Regions from separate parts of the Ruminococcus sp. RTP21484sp1_RTP21277st1_D2_RTP21277_210401 genome, predicted to be linked through region 4. Evidence: riboswitches for the same ligand, from Rfam matches in the RefSeq annotation. Region 4 holds a riboswitch; each other region holds the start of a gene.
The links. A riboswitch is a leader RNA that binds a small molecule or an ion and turns the genes downstream of it on or off. The one in region 4 is predicted to bind cyclic di-GMP.
Positions count from the first base shown of each region.

Region 1 (5,771 bases), on a different contig from region 4:
TTACATCCCTTTTAGATATAAACAATCTCTTATAGAATATAATTAATATTTTTAGTCATACTTATTATCTATATCATAATCCAAATCATCATCATCTAAATCGTCATCATCCTGAATTGCATCATAATACCAGAAATACTCATCCAATTTTGTTGTTTTATTTGGATTAATTACTATTTCAGGATAAATGTTATATACATAACCGCTTACATATTCGCGTAAATAATTAATGTTTTGTTTAGATAAACATTCTTCAAAAAAACTGTCGAATAGATCTGGATCTTCAGTATCATTATTTCCATCATAATAATCTGACTTAATTAAGCATACATATTTACCAGGATTAATATTTTTTATTGTATAAGTTCCTGCTACATATACATCTCCTGCATATATGTTATATTTATTATATTCTCCTAAATCTGCAACAGCCCAATCCCATGTATCAGTCAAATACAATTCTTTAGCAGAACCATTAAGTGGTATTAAAATTACCTCAGCCTGATAGTCAGGTTTTCTTTTGACATTTTCTATTCTTCCAGTTAATTCTCCCAAATTTATATTTACAGTTGGATTGCTTTTTACTGTAATTGTACAACAATATACCTTTCCCCCAATTTTAGCAGAAATTGTTGCCTTTCCTGCCTTTTTACCTAATACTACGCCACTATTAGAAACTGTTACAATATTTTGATTATTACTTGACCAACTTATCTTTTGTCTAGTTCCTGTCAATTGCAGCTGGTATGTCTTACCCACATTTATTGTAACAGACTTTTTATTGAGCTTTGGCGTTTCAACAGTGACTTTGCAAGTGTACTTTTTACTTCCAACCTTTGCAGTAATCACTGTTATACCTTTTTTCTTGCCAACAACCACACCCTTAGAAGATACAGTTGCCACAGATTTTTTACTACTGCTCCATTTTGCTTTTTTCTTTGTCCCTTTTAATTTCAAAGTCTTTTTCTGACCTTTTACCATTATCAAAGACTTGGAACTAATTTTTACTGCAGCCTGTACTGTTTGCATTGTTCCTAACTGTGTTGCTACTTCTGGTGATAATAAAGTCAATGAGAATACTGCGATCATTACCACCAAAAACTTCTTCAGAAATCCTTGCTTCTTTTCCATGCGTTTTTCCTCCATACATTACTTAACTTTTACTTTGCACTTCTTGGTTATTTTACCAGACTTGATTGTAATTGTTGCAGTACCTTTTTTCTTGCCTTTTATAACACCTTTTTTCGAAACAGTAGCAATCTTCTTGTTTGAAGATTTATAGGTAACTTTATCTGCTTTTTCTGTGTAACTCAGCTTCGGTTTCAAAGTATAACTCTTGCCCTTTTTCACTGATACAGAAGATTTTACACCCTTGATAGCTGTTGTGCCCGGTACAACAATTGTATAGACAGCTTTTTGAGATCCTGACTTAACAGTAATCTTAACAGTTCCAGCAGCTACCGCTTTTACTTTACCCTTTTTATCTACTGTTGCTACTTTTTTATTGGATGTAGAGTATTTTACGTTCTTCCAAGATGAATCTGATTTAACTGATGTTGTTTTACCCTTCGTAACTGTTATGGTTGATGGTTTTGTTGGTGCTACAGTTGGAGCTGGAGTATTTGTTGGCTGTGATGCAACTGTTGGCTGTGGTGCCTTTGTTGGAGCTGGTGTAGGTGTACTTGCTGGAATTATTTTTGCAATACTCTGTTTTTCAAGCTCACCACATTTTGTACAAGTACGCTGTTTTTCACCTGCATTTGTCACCGTTGCTTCACGTACAACTTGCCACTCGCTCCATGAGTGTCCTGTTGCTGGTATTGTTTTCTGTTCTACTAATACTTCTTCACATACTGAACAGTGGCTTCCTTCTATCTTTCCTGGCTTCGTACAAGTTGCAGAAACCATTTTATCAATTACAATTTTGTGTCCTGTTGCTGGTATTTCTTCTACTTTATTATCGTTACATCTTGCACAAGTATATGTTCTTTCTCCATCTTCGGTACAAGTTGCTTCTTTTGTTATTATTCCACCATTCCAAGAATGACCCAATGCTGGAATTTCTTCGCTTTTAATATTATTACATCTAAAACATGTATAAATTTTTTCTCCACTATCTGTGCAAGTTGCTTTCGTTTTTATTACACCATTATTCCATTTGTGTCCTAAAGCGTCAATAATATCTCCAGAGCTTAAATATTTTCCACAATCTTTACAATAGGTATCGCCAGTATATCCTTCTTCATCACAAGTTGCTTCTTTTCTATACTTTACTTCAATATTATTATGCTCTAACATTGGAATAATATCTGTTTTATTTTTTGTTTTAAAATCTGTATTTTTAAACTCAACAATATATTGCGCTTTTCCATTCTCTGAACAAGTTGCTTCTTCAATAATATTTATTTTTGATTTTGCAACTTCAGTGTTTTCATTTCCGCACAAAGAACACACTTCTTTTGCAGTACATTGAGAATTATCCTTACTCCATTCATATGTTGGCTGGTTGTATACATGATTCTGTGATTTTGGCACAGATTTTGTTTCTGTATAGTCACACCCTTCTCTTTGGCACGAATATGTCGCAACTCCTTCAGAAATGCAAGTTGGCTCCAGTGTTATTATGCCACTATCTAAATCATGTCCCAGTGCAGGTATTACCGGAATACTGTCTAATTTTTGAGTACACATTTCATCAGTATATGCTTTTCCACCACAAGAATTGCAACTCCAATACTCTTCAAACCCTGATTTTAAACAAGTTGCTGGTTTAGTTATGTGATGTGCTACATAGTGAACCTCTTCTGTTAATGATCCCCATCTATCAGAATCATTGAATCCATTAATTTTTTTCCAATCAACTAACGTTCCTTCATAATGAATTGCGTCAATATATATCTCCTCTGTATTTGATATGTAACGGAAAAAGCACCTTTTACCAATTTTTTCCAGTGTCAATGGAAGATAAATATTTTTCAATCCAGTGCAATTATAAAACGCTCTTTCTCCTAAATTAACAAGATTTTTTGACATTTTAACATATGTTAATTTCTTACAATTATAAAAAGCTCGCATCCCGATGTCTGTTATAGTATCTGGAATAGCAATCTTTTCCAAAGAACTACAACCTTCAAAGGCAAATCCATTTATTTTTATCACTCCATCTGGAATCGTAACTTTCTTAATGTTAACACAATTTTCAAAAGCACTCTGTCCTATTAGCTTTATAGAATTTCCAAAACTAACATTCTCTAGATTTTTAAAATCTTCAAAAGAACACATTCCAACACTTGTCACACCATTTTCGATTATTACACTTGAAATATTATTAGCATATGGAAACCATGGCGTATATTTCGCCCCATTATAATTTTCCATATCACCATTGCCGCTAATAACTAATGTATCATCCATTCCATCCTCATTAGAATCAACAATTTTCCATTTAATATTACTTTGATCGGTATCTTCAGTCACAGTATTCTTGTCATCAACAAATACCTGAGTTTCTGGATCAGTTTCATCTTCTATCTCTTCTTCATTAACAAAATCTTCACTCTCACCATCTGAAAATCCTACAAAATCCTCTGAGCCTTGATCTATTTCCGGTACAGATTCTTTCACGTCTTCAACAGATTCTTCAGTTACATCTTCTGTAATCTCTTCCCCATCAGAGAATCCATCTTCCTGCACAATCTCTTCCGCTGCAAATACATTACCAGACATTCCGGAAAATACTATTGCAGATGATAACAATACTGCTAAAATCCTTTTCTTCCTCATACTTCTTTTCCTCCTAAAAATAAAAGCACTACTCACCGGAATACACTTCAGGCAAGTAATGCTTTTCACGTTCAATTGCAACTGGCTACCATTTTACAGGCCCTATAGCTTTGCGCCGTAGCCTTTCGACTACTTTGCCTGATATTCGGTTTTTGCTTGATTTATATAAGCAAAATTATACGCTTATGGTATGGGAAAGTCAACAAATACATGGTACAGTTTGGTCTTATATTGGATGTTTTTCATAAATTTTTATGGTATTTTGGGGATGGTGGTGTTATACTTGAGGAAAATAGATTGTGGTAACGTTATTAATGAAAAGGAGCATCTTATATGGGCGAAATAACAATCTCCAAAATATTTGAGCAAAATATAAATGGCGAAACCAAACGCTTTTTTCGAGAATATCGTATTACCTGCGAGCAGCTTACAGAAAGTACAAGATTTTGTCATAAATACAATCAAAATTGTTTTGTGTGTTCTTTAAAATTTGAACAGTTCCCAAAAAAGGGTGAAAATATTGCCTACTGCGAAGGCTCCAACACTACACTTGTATCTAAAGCAAAAGAAAATAAACCAATAACAATTATTAAGCGTAAAAAGAAATGTCCAAATGTCGAACACCTAAAAAAAATTGATCCAACGAAACCCATAGTACAACTTGAAACGGCCAAAAAGTTAGCTCGTATTAAGCCTTCAGCTATTACGCATAAAAGCTCTAATATTTTTGAACGTCACCCGAATGCTAAAATTGTGCCAAACGTTGCCCCTAAACCAAATTTGTCTCCAAGCAAAAAAAGGCACAAAAAGAAGAATAACAGCGTAAGCAACAATACATCTTCACCGGTTGGAAGAACATTAACAACTTCTCCTAAATATGCTTTTACCAAAATGAAAATCCATCGATCCAGAAAAAAAAATAGATATACTATATCTCCTCAAAAATACAGCACTTGCTGGAGATGCGGTGCCCCTTGTTATGGTGGAACACATTACTGTTTTGAACATCTGAAAGAAAACAACGAATATTAATACCTGTTATAAAAATACATAATGGAGGTTCCAACCGTGAAAAGCAATTCCGTTTACCAAAAGAAGAAGCCTCGCATGTATGATGGTAGGAAAAGTGTTTTGCATGTGCCTGATAGTGGATGCAACTTCTATAAAACACGAAAAACTGGAAGACTGGGATCAACTGTGAAAATTATATAGTAGATAAAAAATCTTGCAAACTTGACAGCAAAATATGTATAGATTCTTCTCGTTGTCCATTTTACAAAAGAAAGAAGCCAACAAAGAAATAATTACTGCAATTCCTAATGTTGATACTCTGCCTGGATCAAGCTTCCCAGGAATATTATATATCAGCCACACAGAGCCACGATAAATCAAAGGCGATACAGTATAAAAATCGCCCCTTTCAAATCCTTATATTTACTGGCTTCTCAGAGAGTCAAAATAAAGTCGAACCGTATCGAAAAAAGTCAATGTTTATAAGGGTTTACGGAATTTTAGCAGTGAAATTTTGTACAATTTTTGTTATTTATTTAACAATCTATTCCTACACAAACCCTTTAAAAATAAGGATTTATACGATATCATGGTCGATACCTTGAAACACTTGCAAGTACATGCAATCCCTTATAAATACTGCTATCTCAACGCTTCAAAATGTGAATATATTGTTATTTTTTTAACAATATATTTAAAGGGGAGGGGGTACTTTTTACTAGCCATAAAACAACTACTACTGCTACCCAGGGGGGGTACTTATAAACTCTGGAATTTTTACATGCCCCGATCAAATCCACCGCTGTATATACCGTAGAAATTATTTCCCAATCTGGCAGCAGGGCGAAAAAAGAGAGACCATTTCTGATCCCTCTTCATTCATATCTTATGAATAGAACGTTAATGATACAACTTTTCCATTTGTTACTTTAAGAGTCACCATAAGACCATTCAATTTCTTACAGCATTTCAAAGCT
Region 1 covers NZ_JBCOMJ010000032.1:34,132-39,902, reverse strand. Annotated here, with positions in the region: gene AB5706_RS18230 (Ig-like domain-containing protein) at 52-1,131, opposite strand; gene AB5706_RS18225 (leucine-rich repeat protein) at 1,150-3,783, opposite strand; cyclic di-GMP riboswitch class I at 3,857-3,932, opposite strand; gene AB5706_RS18220 (hypothetical protein) at 4,117-4,815, shown strand; gene AB5706_RS18215 (hypothetical protein) at 5,681-5,771, opposite strand, start outside.
Region 1: it holds a riboswitch for cyclic di-GMP, as region 4 does, so the genes downstream of both, AB5706_RS18225 (leucine-rich repeat protein) here and AB5706_RS09875 (response regulator) in region 4, are expected to answer to the same signal.

Region 2 (5,771 bases), on a different contig from region 4:
TAACCGTTCCTCATAGATGATATCCCGGATATAAGTCTGATACAGGAAAAAAAATGCAAGAAGCATCGCTATACCAGCTATACAGCAACACAATATTAAGTTCCGATAACTCTTTGTCTTCTGCATCCTTTCCCTCCGCTTATTTCCATTCAGCGTCTGCTTCACTTAAAGTCTTAAATTGCCCAAAAAATTCTTTTGCCGCATCCATACCTACAATACCACTGTCTGTCACTTCTGTTTCTGATGCCAGTTTTTCACTGATTCCGGAAATTGCAACCTGATAAGTCTTCTCATCTTCCAGCTCCATCGGACTTACCAGCACATAAGGATAATTGTTTCCTGTACCGGCTGCATCATATCCTTCTTTATATAAATCCTGAATCTGTTTTCCTGTTAATCTGACCGTCTGGATTGTCTGTGACCAGCCTGTCGGAAGAATGGTACAGATGTCATAGTCTGTAATATTCTTTGCATACAGTTTTCCGCTCACGCCACCATTGTTCTGGTTAGTGCCATTTCCACTGATCCATGTTCCAAGGGATATAAGAGCAATGTCACTTCCGGTCGCCTCGGCAAAGCATCTGCCCACCAGCTTTGCACAGCTTTCCTGTGAGATTTCCTCTGTAGCTGTTGTGAACACTTCCGGCTGATTATTTACCACGCTGTCCTGATCCTCATCCAGCTGATCTGCTACATCCTTTATTGATGCCTTATCCTGCATGAATTCCAGCATTTTGGTTCCGGTAGTTACAATCGTATTTTCCCATCCAGAATAAATAAACGGTGTCGTATTCCCTGCATTGATAAAATCCGAAATATCTGCATAGTAGGTATCATCCGCCTTTGCATCTTTAAAAGGAAGTAGTCCTGCTTTTAATGTGCTCTCCGGATACAGGGCACTGGTTCCTTCTACCGTAGACAGCACCTTCATGACTTTTAATGCATCTTCAAGTTTCTCCGGATTATTTTCCAACTTTTTATTCAATCCGTAAAAACGGTTTACATTTAAAATAAATACATTCTGGCTTCCATCTTCAGACAGGTATGGCATCAGACCAAATTTGTCCGTTGTATCTTCTGAGTCCATAATGCCATTCTGTGGTCCCAATAGAAACAGTGCGTTTCCCTTTATAAAAGCTTCTCTTGTTTTACTATCATCTATCGGATCACTGTTGCTGCTGTCAAACATACCGATGTCTTTCCATTTTTGGATATATTCCATGCTGTCCATCATGCCTTCCGTGTCACTGACATTTGCCTTTCCTGACAGGTAATCTTTCTGCCACTGCTTTCCAGACAAGGTACCAAGGAATCCCGCATCCGCAATATTACATATATACTGGAAGGCAGAACCCGGATACTGAATCTGTGCCATACATAACGTAACTCCTGCTTCTTTTGCTTTGCCTGCAAGTTCTTCAAGCTCTGTAAAAGATGTTGGCAGCTTCCAGCCATGTTGCTCAAGCAGTGTTTTATTATAAGTGATTCCATAACAGTTGTACAAAGATGGAAGCATATAAAGTGCACCCTCATCGGATACCTCTTTCAGACGTGATTCCACATAATTATCTGTAAAATCGTATCCGGAGAGATCAATCATCTTATCACTGACATCCACCACATCTGGCTTATAAAAAGTCTGTGTGCAGATATCCGGAAGATCATCTGCCTCTAACATATTCTGTAGATAGGTTGTTGTATTTGACCCGCTATACGTGATTACTTCGAGATTAACCTCTGGATATGTTTTATGCACCTCTTCTATAAAGCTGTCCACCTCCAGATAAGGAGCCATAAAAGTAATTGCTTCGTGTTTCTTTGATGTTTCATCTGTTTTCCCACACCCTATAAGTCCTGTTGCTGCCACACATGCCAAAATAAGACATACACTTTGTACTTTTTTGATTTTCATATTTTTCTCTCTCAAATAAAATTATTATTGTTACATCTATGAAGTAACACCGTAAAAAAACACTGTCTCACAGACAGTGCACATCAGTTCATGCAACTGGCTGCCATTTTACAGGCCCTGTAGCTTTGCGTCACAGACTTTCGTCTGTTTTGCCGATTTTCTTATTATAGCTTTTAAAATTCTGCAAAAAACCTATTTTATTATACTCCATCGCTCCACTTTACACAAGAAAAACCTCACCGCTTTAACACTTAAAAATAAAAAAAGAACAGCCGATACATATACTCGAACTGTTCTCCTTCTTCCGAAGTCCACGCAGCATTGACATTACTGTTTCCAGACATGATCTGCTGAATTTATAAGGCATCCCAGATTCCTTTATTTTCAAAATTAAATGCCGCATTTCGTGCATCCTCTACAATTTCCTTGTCATAACCTAACATATCCAAAAGCTGAATCGCATTTCGGGATGTGGCTCTTCCATTTTTCAGGACATAGGAAAATACCACCTCTTTTTCCTGTACGTCTTCCTCAAAATGATAGTTTTCATACTGGGAATCCAAAATGTACGACAGTTCTATGTCATGAGTAGCTGCAAAAGGCAGCACCCATTTTTGCCGAAGTGCATTTAAAATTCTGGATGAAGCAGCAATCCTCTCAACCGTATTTGTACCTCGAAGCACTTCATCAATAATACATAAAAGTGGCTCCCTTTTCTTACTTTCTTCCAATATTCGTTTCAGCGACTTGATTTCTACAATAAAATAGCTCTCTCCACTCTCTATATCATCCCGCAATGCCATAGATGTCATAACTTTCAAAAACGGTGCCTGGTAGGATGAACAAGTACAGGTAACAAGCGTCTGGGCAAGAATACTGTTCATTGCAACATTTTTTAGGAATGTAGATTTTCCGGATGCGTTAGAACCGGTTACCAAAGTTCCTCCGGCTACTTGAAAGCTATTGGCAACTGCCTCCTGAAGCAGTGGGTGATACAGATCTTCTACAGCCATTTCAATCTGCGTGACACCACTTTCCCAGCTTTTAAACTCAGGTTTGCACCAAAGCGTAAGAAGTTCCCGAAAAGACGCAATGGAAATACACGCGTCCAGTTCTCCAATATTATCAATAAGCTTCAAAATAGAGTCCGTTTTGTCCTGAATTTTTTTCAAAAGACCGTTATAAACCAGAATGTCTATATGAGTCAGCATTCTGATATAGTCCATAAGAATCTGTGCCGGATCTCCTCCATCTGTATTTTTACTGGTCAAAAAAATTGCTTTCCGGTTAAGACCCTTAAACACCGCTCTGGCTTCTGCAATAGCAGACATCTGCTTTCTTGTTTCTGACCATTGCACATTCTTTATTTTTTCTGCAACAGATAACATTCGAAGCAAGTGTGCATAACAATCCAGGTAAGCTTCGATTAATTTTCGGTCATTGCCTGCATAATAAATTGTAATATTTGTTATCATTAAGACCATGAAGCAAAAAAAGCCAACTACTGGCTTCACAGGTAAAAGCACTGCAACATTCAACACCAGCAGTATCAACATAAACCAATGGATTCCTGTTTTTACCTCAGGAGAACTTTTAAGAGCCAATACCGTATCCGACAAAGAACCTAATCTCGTTTTTCCAATCTGCGACAGGAGCAGCTGCATATGCTCCCGTTCTTTTTCATGTTGGGAAAAAAAATCTATCAACTCATCTCTTTTGTCTATTTCAGCCTGAGAAAATACCGGTCTTCGCATCATATCATAAAGCACATCTTCCCCAGGAGAAGAAATCGTCTGATTTACCATCTTATAAAGGCGATCCATATCCAGATCATTCCAGGTAATATCGTCTATTGCAAAGCCTTCTTTTTCTCTTCGTCTAAAATAATGGGAAATCTGCTCAATATCGCCAGGCTCATATTGCCTGGTATACGGCTTCCCCCAGTTTTTTCGAATTTTAGTCAAGATACGCTTTTTATTTTTATAATTTTCATATATAATCCATAAAACAAATAGCAAAAGACATACTGCTATTGTCAAGATTACTGATACATATGGATTCATTCCGCTTTCACCTCTTTTATGTAATCAATTCAATAAAATTGTATTTTTTAGTTCTCTTGCCGCAGCTCCCATAGGATGCTGGCTGTCATACACCAGGCAGATCTGGCGCTCCGGGATTTCATCTTTTAATGGAATCTGTACGATCTCTTTTTTCAAAAGGGAAGGTACGGCCATTGGCTGGGGTAAAAATGCAAGCCCGAGCTCGCATTTTACCAGAGGCAGAATCTGGTCCGCAGTGGCAGCTTCCGTATCCGGGGAAAGATCCAGGCCATGAGATAAAAATACACTGTTGTAAAATTTATAGGTCATAGTTTCCCGCCCAAGAGAAATCATCGGATAGTTCTTTACCTCCCGAAGGGAAAGCTCCTGGCTGCCAAGGGCGGTAAAAGTAGTGCCACCAACCAGGATCTCCTGAAAGGGCATGAGCATGATCTGTTTCAATGGGGAATCCACCTCTGCCGGAGTGGAAACTACTGCAAAATCAATCCAATTCATGGCCCGGGTAATATTAGGCTGGCTGTTGTTTAACGCCTGAGCCGCCTTGGTAAAGTTGTGGTATTTTGCCACATAATAAAAGATCTTATAATACTCGAAGTTAACGTCCATAATATTTTTCCTTTTCTTTTGGCGTATCATATGTTTATTCCAGCTATATCAATTATAGTTTTTACTTATTTCTACGTCAAGCGTATTATGTACTCGAAAATCATATGGCGTTGTACTTGCCATATGTTTCCCTCTTAAGGTAGAAACTACCACCCCTCCCCTGTATATCGCTTAAGAGGAAAATACCCTTTAGGATGATTTCTACTCCTAAAGGGTATTTTTATAAATAATTATTTATTTAATTTATGAAATAATATAAAACAATACTTAACCGCTCAGGTATTTTCCGGATAAATCCCAATAAACGTTAGAAGCGGAAGTACACGGAAATCATGTAAAACAATTTTCATTTCCCTGGCTTTTTTCCCCTTAACAGGAATGATCTTCTGATAGCCAATTACCGTTCCTGTGTAAATACTGTTCCATATTTCCCCTTCTTTAACAAATACCTCATATTTTTCTACTCTCTGGCTATAGCAGACAGCCTCTTTTAATACCAGATACCCCAAATTGTATGAGTCGTCCAGGCAAATCGTTATCTCTACTGGCAGCTCACTGCTTTCAGGCTGATACCATGCTTCCAAAGTATCCTCTGTCAAATTGGAAGCCGGATGCGCTGGATCTTCATTTTCCGAAAAAACATGTGCTGTACTCATTAAATTATGAGCAAAAGATTTCTTTTTCCAGCTTCCAAATTCTTCCAGACGTTTAACATCATTTTTATGAAGAAGTCCGTTTGGCATAGGTGGAATGTTTAACAAAAAGGTTGCATTTCCTCCAACAGCCCCAATATAGATATGAACCAGCTCTTCCAGACTTTTCACCTGATCATCTTCTTCTGGATGATAAAACCATCCAGGTCTTATAGAAGTATTTACTTCTGCCGGATACCAGATCAGATCCGTTTCACCTTCAAGCGCTTTTCTGCTTCCAAGATCTTCCATATCACTGGTAATCCGGCGCATTCTGAATTCCTCATCATCGGTCTGCTGGCTTCTTTCCTGTACACTCTCTGCAAGTGCTGTACGCGCAGGAACAACACTCCACTCAGATTTTCTTACATCGCCAGCTTCATTTCCACACCATCGGATATCTGGCCCGCACACACAGATACATGCGTCTGGCTGATATTTTCGAACACATTCGTAATAGCGATTCCAGTCATAGACCTGTTTTTTCCCATTAGGTCC
Region 2 covers NZ_JBCOMJ010000004.1:77,972-83,742, forward strand. Annotated here, with positions in the region: gene AB5706_RS04295 (ATP-binding protein) at 1-126, opposite strand, end outside; gene AB5706_RS04300 (5'-nucleotidase C-terminal domain-containing protein) at 140-1,912, opposite strand; cyclic di-GMP riboswitch class I at 2,001-2,076, opposite strand; gene AB5706_RS04305 (MutS-related protein) at 2,269-3,876, opposite strand; gene AB5706_RS04310 (LysR family transcriptional regulator) at 4,000-4,581, opposite strand; gene AB5706_RS04315 (alpha-L-fucosidase) at 4,857-5,771, opposite strand, start outside.
Region 2: it holds a riboswitch for cyclic di-GMP, as region 4 does, so the genes downstream of both, AB5706_RS04300 (5'-nucleotidase C-terminal domain-containing protein) here and AB5706_RS09875 (response regulator) in region 4, are expected to answer to the same signal.

Region 3 (5,771 bases), on a different contig from region 4:
TTCATCCACGAAAGGATAACGATACTGTCTTCTGCATTTCACTGAAATCCGCCTGCGAAGCTCAGACTTCAGCAGTCTGTTTAAAATTGCTGTGGTCTGCTTCTCTTCTGCAGGTTTCAGAAGATAGCCGGATGCTTCTACCTCATAACTTTCAAGCGCAAAATCAGGTGAAGCAGTCAGAAATACAATAGGCGCTTTTACTCCCAGGTCACGCAGCTTCCGTGCCGTGTCCATTCCATTCAGATCGCCCATATAAATATCAAGAAAAATCAGATCTGGCCATATATAGCCCTCTTCAATGTCTGCAAGGAGGCTCTCTCCAGATTCATATTCCTGGATCTGCGCCTCCCTGCCATTTGTCTGAAAGTACACCATCAACTGACGCTTCAGCACAAAACGCTCAACTTCCACGTCGTCACATATGGCAATTCTGTTTACCAAAGCTCTCCCAAAGCCTCCTTGTACTTGACTAGTTTATTATAACACAACGTTCCCTCTCGGGGAGAAATCTGCATAATCGTCACGTTTCAGAGCATAATCCTCAATTACCTGCACTCCCCACTTTGTGGGATCTTTCAAGGCTTGCAAAGATCCTTCACAACCTCTCCGGCAATGATCAGTCCTGCAACAGACGGCACAAATGCTACGCTTCCCGGAATATCACGACGCTCTGTACATTTGTGCTTGGCACCTGGCGGGCAGATACAGTGGGTTCTGCAGCTGATGGACATATCCTCTATCGGTCTTGTAGGGATTTCCTCGGAATAAACCACTTTCAGCTTACGGACGCCACGTTTCTTCAGTTCGCGGCGCATAACCTTGGCAAGAGGGCAGACCTTAGTCTTATAAATGTCCGCAACTTTAAACTGGCTTGCATCCAGTTTGTTTCCGGCACCCATAGAACTGATGATCGGAACCCCTTTCTCCTTCGCCTTCATGACAAGGGAGATTTTTGCAGTAACGGTATCTACTGCATCTACAATATAATCATATTCTTCAAATGGAAAATCGTCTGCATTCTCCGGCAGAAAAAAACACTTATGTGTCTCCACCTTCACGTCCGGATTGATTTCCAGCATACGCTCTTTCATAACATCCGTCTTGTATTTTCCCACTGTTTTTCGCGTTGCTATGATCTGGCGGTTCAGATTCGTAAGGCATACCTTATCGTCATCGATCAGGTCAAAAGCACCTACCCCGCTTCTCACCAACGCCTCACACACATATCCGCCAACACCGCCGATTCCAAATACTGCCACTCTGGCACCGGCAAGCTTCTTCATCCCCTCTTCTCCAAGAAGAAGCTGGGTTCTTGAAAACTGATTTAACATAAATTTTTCTCTCCTCAATGAAAGACAGGCAACAGACTTTCAAACAGACATTTCTCTTTCAATAAGAAAACTGCGGTCTGTTCTATCTTCACATAAAAAGCCTGGGAAGCTTATCCACCCAGACTTTTGTCCACATTACCTTTCGGAAATATTTTATAATGACTGTGTTTTTCTGTCAATTATTTTTTCGCCTACACATAAATAAATTACAGCGTTCCTGTTCACTCCGTTCGCAGTATCATTACAGCCATTTTTTCAAAACATCACTCAGCTTATTCATATCCAGCGGCTTTGCGATATGTCCGTTCATACCTGTATTTTTTGCCAGCTGTACATCTTCTGCAAAAGCATTGGCAGTCATGGCAACAATTGGCAGTTCTCCTTTTTCACCGGGGAGGCTTCTAATTGCTGCGGTTGCCTGATAACCATTCAGAACAGGCATTTGGATATCCATAAAAATAAGGTCATACCGGTCTTTTGGAGAAACCTCCACTTTTTCAACTGCAATTTTTCCATTTTCGGCTGTCTCAACTTCTGCCCCTGTCATCTGCAGGATTTCCACTGCAATTTCTCTGTTTAACTCATTATCCTCGACCAGCAGAATCCTTTTTCCTGTGTAATCTGCTTCTGACAGATTCTCCAGATAATTCCTTGCTGTTTTTTCTTTTTTGTCAGAAACAAACTGCCGCAGTGTAGCGGTCAGCCTGGAACGGAATAACGGTTTTGCAATAAAAGCATCTACACCTGCTGCCTTTGCATCTTCTTCAATCTCGCTGAACTCATAAGATGTCAGTACAATGATGGTAATCTCCTTCCCTATCCGTTTCCGAATCTGTCTGGCAGTTTCTATGCCATCCATATCCGGCATCTTCCAGTCCAAAATAACAGCAAAGTAATCATTTTTTAACTCATGACGTGCATAGCAGCGCTCAACGGCTTCTCTGCCGGAGAGGACCCATTCGCCTGTAATTCCAATCTCCTTCAATGTCGCAACTGTACTTTCACAGCATGTCTTATCATCATCCACAACCAGAACCGGCAAATTCATCAGATTTTCATCCTTTTCTTTCTCTTTTTCCTGAAGTTCAAGATAAATTGTTACCGTAATTTTAGTTCCCTTGTGTAAGGTGCTGTCCACTTTAATATTACCATTCATCAGATTTACAATATTTCTGCTGATTGCCATTCCCAGACCAGTTCCCTGAACTCTGGTTGTCCGATGGTCATCTGCGCGGCTGAAGGGATCAAACATGATTTTCTGGAATTCCGGCGACATACCGATTCCATTATCCTCAATCGTAAATTCATAGCATCCAAGCTCCGAAAATCCATTTGGCTTTTCCTCTATGGAAAAAGTAATATTCCCGCCATCCGGTGTATACTTGATCGCATTACTCATCAGATTCACAAATACCTGCTGAATCCTCAGACTGTCACCGCAGACATCCTCATGTTCAATATGATTAATGTGTATATCAAAATTATGTTTATGTTCATCAAGCACCGGTCGCGTAAGTGTAATAAGATTATCCACCAATTCTGACAGATTGAAATCTTCCTGTGCCAGTGTCATTTTTCCACTTTCAATACGTGCCATATCCAGCACTTCATTGATCAACCCAAGCAGATGACGGCTTGATTCTGTAATCTTGCTGAGACATTCAATAACTCTGTCCTGACTCTCAATATTTGCTCCGGCGATTGCTGTCAGACCCACAATGGCATTCATCGGTGTCCGGATATCATGGGACATATTGGAAAGGAATTCTGTTTTTGCACGATTTGCATTTTCTGCGGACCGGTAAGCCTCTTTCAGTGCCTGACGGGATTCAATCTCTGCTTTCTTCTCCTGTGTCACATCCATGGATGCCAGCAATACCTTTTCCAGCTTTCCATTCTTCCATTCCAAGGGAATATAAGAAGCGATTTTATAAGTCTTTTCATCCAGGCTGCAATACTCAAACTTATAAATATCATTTTCGCTTTTCAGATTTTCCCGGATATTTTCCGGGGCTATCAGAATATCTATAGCTTCCAACGGTTCCAGTGTCTTATACTTTTCAAGAACCTGCATCTGAAAATCATGATAGAAGCCCAGAGGTTTATATATCATCTGTCCATTCAGATTGTAGAATTCATATCTGTCATTTTCCAGATCACAGACAACAAAACGGTCAACCAGACGCACTATGCTCTGAATCAGCTGCTCCATGGAAGCATTATCCGCTGCCATCTGCAGATGCCGTGCGCTCTCTACCTTTGCCTCCGTAATATCCCGCAGAAAAATCATGGCATATTCTGAATCCTCTATCTCGCCACGTATGATCACATTACGGACCCATCGTTCTTCTCCCTTCAGAGTGATTCGGCACTCCAAAGACAATTCGGTTTCCAGACCCTTCAGTTTTTCCGCAATATAGCCACGATCATAAAAAGCAGATACTGCCTTCTTATCTGTTTCCACAACATAGGAATCCACAAAATGCCGGATCAGTTCATCCCATGTATGACTCTGTTCAAAAACAGTCATCAGGGACGGTTCAACCTTAAAGGTATCAAATGTGTTTGCTTCCAGGTTAACATAATATTCGCACAGATCTGTTTTCGTAAAGGCACGGTGGAAAGCTGCTGACTTTTGTGCCTGCATAATTTCTTTTTTTTCCGCATCAATATTAATAAAAATCCCGGCAATCCTGCTGGCAGAACCATCCAGCCGGCGTATTACTTCTGCTGATGCCCGAAACCACTGGTACTGATGATCCTTCATTCTCATACGGTACTCTACCTGGTATTTTACCTGATTCGTCTTATCCGCAATTGCCGCCTGAAGCTGCATCATTACTCTTTCTTTATCCTGTGGATGCAGAAGATCTGACCAGGATTCCAGTTTATTCGGAAAATCCAGAGTATCATGATAGCCAAGCATTTTTCGGAACTCATGGCTCCAGTTTGCATTCACAATCTCACTGTTTTCGTCACAGTCAAAATACCAGAAGCCGGAACAGATAGCCTCATTGATCAGTGCCAGATTTACATGATCCCAGTTGACCTGTACGGACATAATCCAGATCTGTCTGCCTGCTTCATCTGTCGCATCCTCTTTATAAAGCCGTACATTATTCACTGTACCGTCCGCTGTAAGGATCTGCGCTTCCCCGGCTCCGTGGATCTGCAAAAAACGGTCTCGATCCAATATACTTATATCCTTGCCGTAAAAAAAATTCTTCAATGAGCCTTTTGTCTGCTTCATAAAAGAATCGAACGTATGTCCTATACTATGTAGCAGCAGATTACTCACAGACAGAATAGACAGATTTTGGTCATAATATCCGGTCAACATACCTACCCCGCCATTATTTTCCAGTGTTTTCTGTATTGCCTGTGATAAATCCTGTGTTTGTCCAGGTACCGTCTTGTTTAAAGAATATATTTTATCCTCATAATTTTCCTTATATAACATTTTATAAAAACCCTCACTCTGTTTGATGCGTGTTTGAAAAAGGCTTTCTGCAAAATGTGGCGCGCAGATTGTAGGAATGCTTTTTCAACCACGCTCCAGAACATGCTCCGGCAAGTTCTCGTACATATTTTGGCATATAAAAAGGACACCTGACAAACATCCTGCCAGTGTCCCTGCTACATCTTTTTAAACTCACACATCCATATACATATAGTATAAAAGGTATCGGAATCGCTTCCGTTCTCACGTCTTTTCTATATATGGAAACAGCAGCAACCGGCTGACATGGTCAGACTTTCTGACTTTAGCCCCTTCTGGCTTTGCGTCCCTGCCTTTCAGCAAGTTTGCCTTTAAATAATTCCCATTTTTCATCAAAAATAAAATACCATGAAGTTTCCGATGCGTCAATAATATTTTGATAGAAAATCTGTGTTTATGAACCATTCGCAAAGTCGAAGATGTCTCGCACAATCGTTACTCTGTCTTTGTCATATTCCCCGAAGTTCTGAATCATGCAGCCACCACCAACAACTACATATAAACGCATCAGCTCCGGATTGTATTCCCGTTCTCTCAGCTTATGAAAAATTTCTCTTGTGTAATCACTGGCAGCCTTACGGATTACAGCCAAATACTTTTCTCCGATGTCTGCTGTCCCGGTACGGATCACCTGTTCAATCTATGGAATGTCCAGACGGATGTGGAATCTAAAAAAAACTTCACGCAACTGACCGCCCGATGACCACACCCTTGTTTCTGCTTCGCTGCGTACAGCTCGGAATCTCCAGCCGGGATCTGGATCTTCTTACGATTGGGATGGTGAACGACATGTACGCAGAAAGCAGCAATGATGAGTACAAAGGCTATGCGCAGATCGCTACGCAGATGGATTTTGATGCATTTTAGCAAATTTATGTGCCTTATATAATGACAGTGTATTGACATTAGACGCGCATTTGAGTATACTATACTTGAATGGA
Region 3 covers NZ_JBCOMJ010000035.1:38,922-44,692, forward strand. Annotated here, with positions in the region: gene AB5706_RS19210 (LytR/AlgR family response regulator transcription factor) at 1-441, opposite strand, end outside; gene AB5706_RS19215 (tRNA threonylcarbamoyladenosine dehydratase) at 576-1,331, opposite strand; gene AB5706_RS19220 (hybrid sensor histidine kinase/response regulator) at 1,573-4,791, opposite strand; partial or broken gene AB5706_RS19225 (DUF6783 domain-containing protein) at 4,847-4,981, shown strand; cyclic di-GMP riboswitch class I at 5,060-5,150, opposite strand; gene AB5706_RS19230 (hypothetical protein) at 5,225-5,422, opposite strand; gene AB5706_RS19235 (hypothetical protein) at 5,530-5,697, shown strand.
Region 3: it holds a riboswitch for cyclic di-GMP, as region 4 does, so the genes downstream of both, AB5706_RS19220 (hybrid sensor histidine kinase/response regulator) here and AB5706_RS09875 (response regulator) in region 4, are expected to answer to the same signal.

Region 4 (5,771 bases):
AGCAACAATAGGCAGTTTTCCCTTTTCACCCGGAAGGCTCCTGATTGCTGCAGTTGCCTCATAACCATTCATGACAGGCATTTGGATATCCATAAAAACAAGATCATACAATCCTTCCGGAGAAGCTTCCACTTTTTCAACTGCGATTTTCCCATTTTCTGCTATTTCCACTTCTGCCCCTGTCATCTGCAAAATTTCAACAGCAATTTCTCTGTTCAACTCATTATCCTCAACTAGCAGAATCCTTTTTCCCGTGTAGTCTGATTCTGACAACTTTTCCAGATAATTTCTTGCTGTTTTTTCTTTTCTGCTTGAAGTAAACTGCCGTAGTGTTGCCGTCAGCCGGGAACGGAACAGCGGTTTTGCAATAAAAGCATCTACACCTGCAGCCTTTGCTTCTTCTTCAATTTCGCTGAATTCATAGGATGTCAATACAATGATGGTGATCTCTTTTCCTATCCGTTTCCGGATCTGTCTGGCAGTCTCTATACCATCCATATCCGGCATCTTCCAGTCTAAAATAACAGCAAAGTAATCATCTTTCAACTCATGCCGTGCATAACAGCGCTCAACCGCTTCCCTGCCAGAGAGAACCCATTCACCCATAATACCGATTTCCTTCAGTGTGGCAACTGTACTTTCACAGCATGTCTTATCATCATCCACTACCAGAACCGGCAGATTCATCAGATTTTTGTCCTGTTCTTTTTCTTTTTCCTGAAGCTCCAGATAAATTGTTACCGTAATTCTGGTTCCCTTATGTAAGGTACTGTCCACTTTAATATTACCATTCATCAGGTTCACAATATTTCTGCTGATTGCCATTCCAAGACCGGTTCCCTGAACTCTGGTTGTCCGGTGGTCATCTGCACGGCTGAAAGGATCAAACATGATTTTCTGGAATTCCGGTGACATACCGATTCCATTATCCTCAATCGTAAATTCATAGCATCCAAGTTCTGAAAATCCATTTGGCTTTTCCTCTATGGAAAAAGTAATATTTCCACCATCCGGTGTATACTTGATCGCATTACTCATCAGATTCACAAATACCTGCTGAATCCTCAAGCTGTCACCACAGACAGCCTCATGTTCAATATGATTGATGTGTATATCAAAATTATGTTTATGTTCATCAAGCACCGGTTTCGTAAGTGTAATAAGATTATCTACCAGATCTGACAGATTGAAATCTTCCTGTGCCAGCGTCATTTTTCCGCTTTCGATACGTGCCATATCCAGCACTTCATTGATCAGTCCCAGCAGATGACGGCTTGATTCTGTAATCTTGCTGAGACATTCAATAACTCTGTCCTGACTCTCAATATTTGCTCCTGCGATTGCCGTCAGACCCACAATGGCATTCATTGGTGTCCGGATATCATGGGACATATTGGAAAGGAATTCTGTTTTCGCACGATTTGCGTTTTCTGCGGACCGGTAAGCCTCTTTCAGTGCCTGACGGGATTCAATCTCTGCTTTCTTCTCCTGTGTCACATCCATGGATGCCAGCAATACCTTTTCCAGCTTTCCATTCTTCCATTCCAAGGGAATATAAGAAGCGATTTTATAAGTCTTTTCATCCAGGCTGCAATACTCAAACTTATAAATATCATTTTCACTTTTCAGTTTTTTCCGAATATTATCCGGGGCTACCAGGATATCTATAGCTTCCAATGGTTCCAGTGTCTTATATTTTTCAAGAACCTGCATCTGAAAATCATGATAAAATCCCAGAGGTTTATATATCATCTGTCCATTCAGATTGTAGAATTCATATCTGTCATTTTCCAGATCACAGACAACAAAGCGGTCAACCAGACGCACTATGCTCTGGATCAGCTGCTCCATGGAAGCATTGTCCGCTGCCATCTGCAGATGCCGTGCGCTCTCTACCTTTGCCTCTGTGATATCACGCAGAAAGATCATGGCATATTCTGAATCCTCTATTTCGCCACGTATGACCACATTGCGGACCCATCGTTCTTCTCCATTCAGAGTGATACGGCACTCTAAAGCCAATTCGGTTTCCAGACCCTTCAGCCTTTCTGCAATATAACCACGGTCGTAAAAAGAGGATACCGCCTTCTTATCTGTCTCCACAACATAGGAATCCACAAAATGCCGAATCAATTCATCCCACGTATAACTCTGTTCAAAGACGGTCATCAAGGACGGTTCAACCTTAAAGGTATCAAAAGTATTCGCTTCCAGATTCACATAATACTCGCACAAATCTGCTTTCGTAAAAGCCCGGTGGAAAGCAGCAGATTTTTGTGCCTGCATGCTTTCTTTTTTCTCCCCATCAATGTTAACAAAAATCCCGGCAATCCTGCTGGCAGAACCATCCAGACGGCGTATTACTTCTGCAGATGCCCGAAACCACTGGTATTGATTATCCTTCATTCTCATACGATACTCTACCTGGTATTTTATCTGGTTCGTCTTATCCTTAATTGCCGCCTGAAGCTGTACCATTACTCTTTCTTTATCCTGTGGATGCAGAAGATCTGACCAGGATTCCAGTTTATTCGGAAAGTCCAGAGTGTCATGATAGCCGAGCATTTTTCGGAATTCATGACTCCAGTTCGCATTCACAATCTCACTGTTTTCGTCACAGTCAAAATACCAGAAGCCGGAACAGATAGCCTCATTGAGCAGTGTCAAATTTACATGATCCCAGTTGACCTGTACGGACATAACCCAGATCTGTCTGCCCGCCTCATCTGTCGCATCCTCTTTACAAAGCCGTACATTTTTCACTGTACCGTCTGCTGCAAGGATCTGTGCTTCCCCTGTTCCGTGAAGCTGCAAAAAACGGTCTCGCTCCAGTATATCTTCCTCGTCATAAAAGAAGTTTCTCAATGAGCCTTTTGTCTGTTCCATGAAAGTATCGAATGTATATCCTGTACTATGCAACAGCAGATTATTCACAGACAAAATAGACAGGTTTTGGTCATAAGATCCTGTCATTATACCTACCCCGCCATTATTTTCCAGTGTTTTCTGTACGGCCTGTGACATGGCCTGTGTCTGCCCCGTTACAGTCTCACCTAAGGAATATATTTTGTCTTCATAATTTTTCATTTTATAAAAATCCTCTCTCCGTCTTATGCCTTCTTCATCTTGCTTTTATCTGTATACAGAAAACCTGTCCCTGCTAGTTTTGTTACCCATTTTTGCATACAAAAAGGACACTTGCCAAAATCTGCCAGTGTCCCTACTATATTTTTTTTAAATCACACATCTATATAGTATAAAAGGTATCGGAATCTCTTCTGTTCAAACATCTTTTCCATATATTATGATGATATGGAAACAGTGGCAACCGGCTGACATGGTCAAGTTTTCTGACTTTAGTCCCTTTTGGCTTTGCGACCCTGCCTTTCAACAGGTTTGCCTTTAAAATAATCTCTTTTTTTCAAAAAACATACCACGTGGTTTTCCTCACGTCAATAATTTTTTTAAAAAATCTACACATCTTTTACTTCTATTTTTGCGGATATTCGATCTGTGCCAGGCACAGCAATTCCTATTATGATTTTACCTCTTTTTCTCACATGCTCTGATTTGATCTCATAAATAAAACCGGTAGAGATTTTGCTCTCCACCGGTCTGCCTTTATCTTAATTATGTTCCCCTTGCATTGATTTTGCTAATGATGTCAGCAACACAGCCATTTCCAGATTGCTGAGAACTTTTTGCAAGTAACTCTGCGTCCACTCCTTCTGGAACTTCCATCATCGTCCTCTTTTCTGTATCATGGATCTGCGGATTCAGATACCGTCATTTTGTTTCTGCTTCAGTTCCTTTGCCAAACATGTGTCACGTTTAATGTATTTAGCAATTGTATCAGTTAATTCCTCCATGTTAATCGGCTTGGAAATATGGTCATTCATGCCTGAATCCAGGGATTCCTGAATATCATCTATAAAAGCATTTGCAGACAAAGCTATAATTGGAATCGTAACTGCATCGGACCGCTCTATACCTAGGGCTCGAATGGCTTTTGCTGCTTGGTGTCCATCCATGTTTGGCATCATAATATCCATCAAAATAAGATCGTATGTGCCTCGTGGATGATTTTTAAACAAATCCACAACTTCTTTTCCGTCTGATGCGCGTGTTACGGTCATACCAGCATCTTCCAGTATTATCGTAGCAAGTTCAGCATTTAGATCATTATCCTCAGCCATAAGAACATGAATACCCATCAAATCTCTATGTAGACGTTGTTTTTGTTCTGATTGAATAACCTGTTCTGGCAACTCCAGTGGGATCTCCACTGTGAATGTAGAACCTACACCTTTTTTGCTCTCAACAGCAATCGAACCGCCCATCATATCCACATATTTTTTTGTGATGGCCATACCAAGACCGGTTCCCTTATATTGAGTTCTGGCATTAGCATCATCTTCTTGTGAAAACGGATCGAATAATTTTTTCTGGAACTCTTCGCTCATGCCAATACCGTTATCTCGAACAACATAACGAGTTATGATATGTTTCTCATCCGCTCCTGGGTAACTGCTGATATCCAAAGTAATCTTTCCGCCGTCCTTTGTGAATTTCACAGCATTGCCAAGAAGATTCACTAAAACTTCTCGGATACGCGCAACATCCGCAAGGACATATGGGTTCTTTGGGATTTCTCGATGTACTTCAAACTTAAGATCTCGATTATAAAGAAGTCCATTCATAATCGTCTGGACGTTATCTATCAATTGAGTAATGTCCACTGGCTCGGGCGAAATAGTAACTTTTCCACTTTCAATGCGAGTAAAATCCAGAACGTCATTCAACAAAGAGAGAAGATGATTCGAACTTTTTTGAACTTTCTCCAAGCTATCATGAATATCTGAAACCTTGTTCTGGTGAAGCGCAATGTTTGTAAATCCAATAATGGCATTCATCGGCGTTCTGATGTCATGGCTAATACTAAGCAAAAACGCAGATTTTGCTTTGTTGGCAGCATCTGCTTCCTCAGCGGCGGTCATTAATAATTGTTTTTGTTTTTGCTCTTCTGCCTTGCTTTTCTGGTAAACATAATAGGTATATAGACAAATTAAAAGCAATACAGCTCCTGCGACTAAACCGCAGATGATGGAAATATGATTTGTCTCTTCAACCATTCCATAAGCTGATTGCATATCCATTTCAATGCAAAATGCGCCAATGATTTCTCCTGTCCCATCATGATTTGCGCTTACAGGATAGCAAGCCGTAAAAATCGGACCCCATGTTGTATCAATGATATCCTGAGAGTACACATTCTCCCCAGAAATAGCCCTATCAATATACGGAACCATTTCTTCCTCAATATAATCTCCAGGGTGTCTTACATCATCCGCATCCGAATCCAAACCGTCTACCACATAAACGAATTTTCCTTCTTCATTTTTTGTAGCGGTGTAAATATATCGAGTAGAATTCAGTGTTCTGATTTCATTGAAATATGAAGAAATATCCTTATATAATTGCTTCTTTTCATCAGATTGATCTTTGATTTGATCAAAATCTTCTTTGCCGATTCTTCCATCCACAAGTTTGTGTACTGCATCTGCACTCGCTGTATCACGCGCAATTTCTGTATCAAGGGCGGTCTTAGTGTAAGAACTTTGCAGGATAAATGTGTACAGTGCTATTACAAAAATTATCAAAAGCCCCAGAAGCACAAGGATACTACCTGTATTCTTCAGTCTAAGGAATTTCTTTTTCTTCAAATTAACTCCTTCTTTTGTTTTCTTCATGTCGTTCACTCATATCCTCTC
Region 4 covers NZ_JBCOMJ010000012.1:59,346-65,116, reverse strand. Annotated here, with positions in the region: gene AB5706_RS09875 (response regulator) at 1-3,087, opposite strand, end outside; cyclic di-GMP riboswitch class I at 3,321-3,411, opposite strand; gene AB5706_RS09870 (ATP-binding protein) at 3,777-5,750, opposite strand.